Regions from separate parts of the Exiguobacterium sp. UBA1053 genome, predicted to be linked through region 1. Evidence: a T-box and tRNA genes for the amino acid it is inferred to sense, from the RefSeq annotation. Region 1 holds a T-box; the other holds one or more tRNA genes.
The links. The T-box of region 1 lies ahead of alaS (alanine--tRNA ligase). A T-box ahead of a tRNA ligase gene usually reads a tRNA of that ligase, here a tRNA-Ala.
Positions count from the first base shown of each region.

Region 2: it has a tRNA-Ala gene. The T-box ahead of alaS (alanine--tRNA ligase) is inferred to sense a tRNA for this amino acid. The anticodon was not compared.

Region 1 is NZ_DCDO01000013.1:389,472-391,880, reverse strand. It holds gene B3G15_RS09790 (ATP-dependent RecD-like DNA helicase) at 1-1,009, shown strand, start outside; T-box leader at 1,052-1,262, shown strand; gene alaS (alanine--tRNA ligase) at 1,320-2,409, shown strand, end outside.
Region 2 is NZ_DCDO01000013.1:1,126,519-1,128,927, forward strand. It holds gene B3G15_RS13345 (S8 family serine peptidase) at 1-1,017, opposite strand, end outside; tRNA gene B3G15_RS13350 (tRNA-Ala) at 1,242-1,317, opposite strand; gene tatC (twin-arginine translocase subunit TatC) at 1,423-2,202, opposite strand; gene B3G15_RS13360 (twin-arginine translocase TatA/TatE family subunit) at 2,210-2,407, opposite strand; gene B3G15_RS13365 (redox-sensing transcriptional repressor Rex) at 2,407-2,409, opposite strand, start outside.

The sequences.
Region 1 (2,409 bases):
CCCAGCGATGACGATTCATCGTCTGTTGAAGTATGACGGAACGAATTTCCAATTAAATGAAGATCAGCCGATCACGGGGAAAGTACTGATCATCGATGAGTCGTCGATGATTGATATCTACTTGTTATCGAGTCTGCTCCGTGCTGTGCCGAACGGTATGAAAATCTTGTTCGTCGGTGACCGCGATCAATTACCATCCGTTGGTCCAGGGCAAGTGCTGGCAGACTTGATGGATACGGAAGGGATTCCCGTCGTTCGTTTGAACGTCGTCCATCGCCAAGCGGAAGATTCTTCGATTTTACGGCTCGCGCACGATTTGAAGAACCGGACGACGTCAGCTGATTTGTTATCACCACTTGCGGATCGTCGCTTTTACACCGCGTCTCCGCAAGAGACGTTACGCGGCATCTCAGCCTTCGCGGAAAAAGCACTTGCAAAAGGGTATTCGAAATTCGATGTTCAGGTTTTGGCACCGACTTACCGTGGTCAGGTCGGAATCGACGAACTGAATGTCGCCTTGCAACGCGTCTACAATCCGGAGGAACCGAAAAAACGCGAAGTCAAACAAGGCACCCGGATTTACCGGACCGGGGACAAGATTCTTCAGCTCGTCAACAATGCGGAAGAGAACGTCTATAACGGAGATATCGGCGAAATCGTCAATATCTTCTTCGCCAAAGAAAACGTCGACAAGGTGGATAAGATCATCGCCCGCTTCGACCAGACGGAAGTCGAGTACAACCGGAGTGACTGGGATCAATTCACGCATGCCTACGCGATTACGATTCACAAGGCACAAGGGTCCGAGTTTCCGATCGTCTTGATGCCGGTCTATTTCACGGGAGCATTCAAGCATTCCCGAAACTTGATTTATACGGCGGTCACCCGTGCGAAGTCGAGTTTATTATTGTTCGGCGATCCACGAGCGTTTCATAAAGCGTCGCAAGAAGAGGAGCCACGGCGCCGAACACGATTGATTGAACGACTCGGTGGGGTGACAAAGACTTGACGGATGCTGTACGATAGGTAATAATCACGATAGATGAATGGACGTAACACGTTGATGGAAGATAAGTAAAAGGAAAACTCGAGTCCAGAGAGAAGTGAGTCTGCTGCAATCACTTTCTCGAGTTCCTTTGAAGCTCCTTCCGGAGTCGGGTGTAAACACCTGCGGGTCATCCCCGTTATCAGATGTTCGAGGTAGGCAATGGATTGCTTACGAACGAGGGTGGTACCACGGAAGCGATGCTTTCGTCCCTTTTCAGGGATGAAGACATCGCTTTTTTGCGTCCAAATAAAACCAATGGGGGTAACTGTTCATGAAAGCTCTAAAACCATTAACGGGTGCACAAATCCGTCAGATGTATCTTGATTTCTTCCAAAGCAAAGGGCATGCGATCGAACCGAGTGCTTCACTCGTACCGGTCGAGGATCCATCGCTCTTGTGGATCAACTCAGGGGTTGCGACACTCAAGAAGTATTTCGATGGTCGTGTCATTCCTGATAATCCACGTATCGTCAACGCACAAAAATCAATCCGGACGAATGATATCGAAAACGTCGGGAAAACAGCACGTCACCATACGTTCTTCGAGATGCTCGGAAACTTCTCTGTCGGTGATTACTTCCGTGAAGATGCAATCAAATGGGGCTGGGAACTCTTGACGAGTGATGACTGGTACGGTCTTGACCCGGAACGTCTCTCGGTCACGATTCACCCGGAAGATGACGCAGCGCGTCAAATCTGGCTTGAACTCGGTGTACCGGCTGAGCGGATCATTCCACTTGAAGATAACTTCTGGGAAATCGGTGAAGGTCCATCTGGTCCGAACACGGAAATCTTCTTCGACCGTGGACCTGCTTTTGGAGACGATCCGAACGATTCAGAACTCTACCCAGGTGGCGAAAACGAACGCTATCTCGAGATCTGGAATATCGTTTTCAGTCAGTATAACCACGATGGACACGGAAACTACACGGAACTTCCGCGTAAAAACATCGATACAGGAATGGGACTTGAGCGGATGGCATGTGTCATGCAGGACGTGCCGACGAACTTCGATACGGATCTGTTCATGCCGATCATTCACAAAACAGAAGAGATCAGCGGTAAAATCTACCGTGACGATTCAAAACTCGATGTAGCGTTCAAAGTCATCGCAGACCACATCCGTACCGTATCATTCGCGATCGGTGATGGTGCGCTTCCTTCGAATGAAGGTCGTGGATATGTCCTTCGTCGTTTACTACGCCGTGCGGTTCGTTATGCGAAGATGCTTGGGATCGAACGTCCGTTCATGTATGAACTCGTCGATACGGTCGGAAACGTCATGGTCGACTTCTACCCACAAGTGCCAGAAAAAGCAGACTTCATCAAACGCGTCATCAAAAACGAAGAAGAACGTTTCC
Region 2 (2,409 bases), 740 kb from region 1:
TTCTGGATCATCTGCATTGACGAACGATGCCGTCGATCCGAGACTCATGTTGATGACATCGGCTCCGAGTGCAATCGCATCATCGATCGCTTTAATGTAGATATCGCTGAATGTCGATGGCATTCCTGGATCGTTTCCGAAGACTTTCATCGCGAGGAGTTGTGTTTCCGGAGCGACCCCTTTGATACCACCGTTTGCTTCATCGCCGTTTGCTCCGACCGTACCCGCGACGTGCATCCCGTGCATCGATGCGCCCGCACCTAAATCACGGATTTCGCTATCGTGATCGGCATAGTTATAGCCGTACGGTACTTTTTCCGTGAAGTACTTTCCTTTTAAGCCTTTTGTTTCTTTCGCACTATCGACTTTCGAAGAAGTCAAATCAATCTTCGTCTCTGGGCTCAAGACCATGTCCTTATGCGATGGATCGATTCCCGTATCGATGACGGCAACGATTGTTCCTTCCCCTTTAAAACCATAGTCCTGCCATGTTTCCTTCGCATTGACCATGTCCTTGCTGTACAGCATGTCTGGCTTTGCACCTTTAGCAACTTCCGGACGCGCATACTCATGGGCGATATGTACGCTCTTGACTCCGCTCAGTTGTTTAATGTCTTCGATGTCCCCGAACTTGACTTCACCACTGAATCCGTTGATGACGGTTGTGAAGCTTTCCTTATATGTAACGGGAATCGCCTTTTTAGCGATGGCTGACTTGACTGATTTTTGGACGTTGACGAGGCGATCTTTGATCGACTCTTTTTCGGCATTGCTCAATGTGCTATACCGCTTGTTTTGAGCTTGTGCGATTTGAATCGCCGGCTTCTCTTCCATCTCGATGACGACACGGACTTTATCCGATTGTTTGTAGTGCTTCTCTTGCCCCGATTTCTTCAGCGAGAGCGCTTGCGGTTTTTGACCCGTTGCTTTGTCTTGCGACGACAGTGCACCTTGCGCACTGACTAGATTGGAAGACGTCATTAAGACGGCTGCCATAAGTGCAATTTTCTTCTTCATGCGTTCGTTTTCCCCTTTTCTGTAAAACCATAGTAGTACTACTAATAAAACAGTTAAACGAAAATTCTGTATATTTAGTTTAATGAATTTAATGGAAATAAACAATTTATATTTGCCTATTTTTTTAATTTATTTGTTTTACATGACATTTTATATTTTTAAGGAATTTAACTGGGAGAAAAATAAAAACTCCTCGACGCCTCGAGGAGTTGGATATTTGGTATTGGTGGAGACTATCGGGATCGAACCGACGACCTTTTGGCTGCCAGCCAAACGCTCTCCCAGCTGAGCTAAGCCCCCATGAATTATCTTTAGTATACGTATCACTAACTGCTTTATCAATATAAAAATAACGCTTTCATAAAAAAGAATTCCTTCCAAAAATCGTTGGAAGGAATTCACGATTCATTTATTCAATTCACGCATCAAATCCGCCTGTCGTTCAAGCTCTGCCTGTTGCTCGAGGATCAAGACTTTTTTGTACGTTCGCGCAGAAATCAAGATGCTGATCTCATAGAGAACGAACAATGGAACCGAGATCATCAAGTGTGACGTCACGTCCGGCGGTGCGATCAATGCCGCAACGACGAACAGCGCAAAGTACGCATATTTCCGATTCTTTCGCATGAAATATGGCGTCACGAGACCCAGACGTGTCAGGAACATCGTCACGACCGGCAATTGGAAAAGAAGACCGAACGGCATCGTCAACCGGATTAAGAAACTGAAGTAGTTCTCCACTCCGATGACTTGTTCGATTCCGAGCTCTTTCCCGAGATCCGTTGAGACTTCAAGCAAGAAGGGAAGCAACCAGAAATACGAGAAGGCTACGCCAGCCAAAAACAGAAAGAAGATGACCGGAATATACGTCAATGTCGCTTTTTGCTCCTTGTCATAAAGTCCTGGTCGGACGAATGCCCAGAGTTGATACATCCAGAACGGTGACGCTAAAATCAGCGCAATAATGAACGCAAGATTCAAATACAACATTAAAGGATCGGCGACGTTGAAGGCATTCAAACCGATACCGAGCTCTTTTAAGTCTGCTTGCAAGAAGCGGACGAGCGGTCGGACGAGCGGAAATGCGACAGCGAACAGGACGACGACGATGATAAGCGACCAGACGATCCGCTTTCGGAGTTCGTCAAGGTGCGACGTCATGCTTTGCTCTTGATCAACCGTCATGATTCAATCACTTCTCTTTCGGTTCGTCCTTTTTATCGTCGTCCATGATGCCGTTCGTGGCATTCTTGAACTCTTTCAATGTCTGACCTGCAGCACGTCCGAATTCTGGTAACTTCTTCGGTCCAAAGATGATCAACGCGACGACCGCGATTAATCCGATGCTCGCAGGTCCGATACCTAGTGTGAGCGGAATAAGGTTTTCCATTA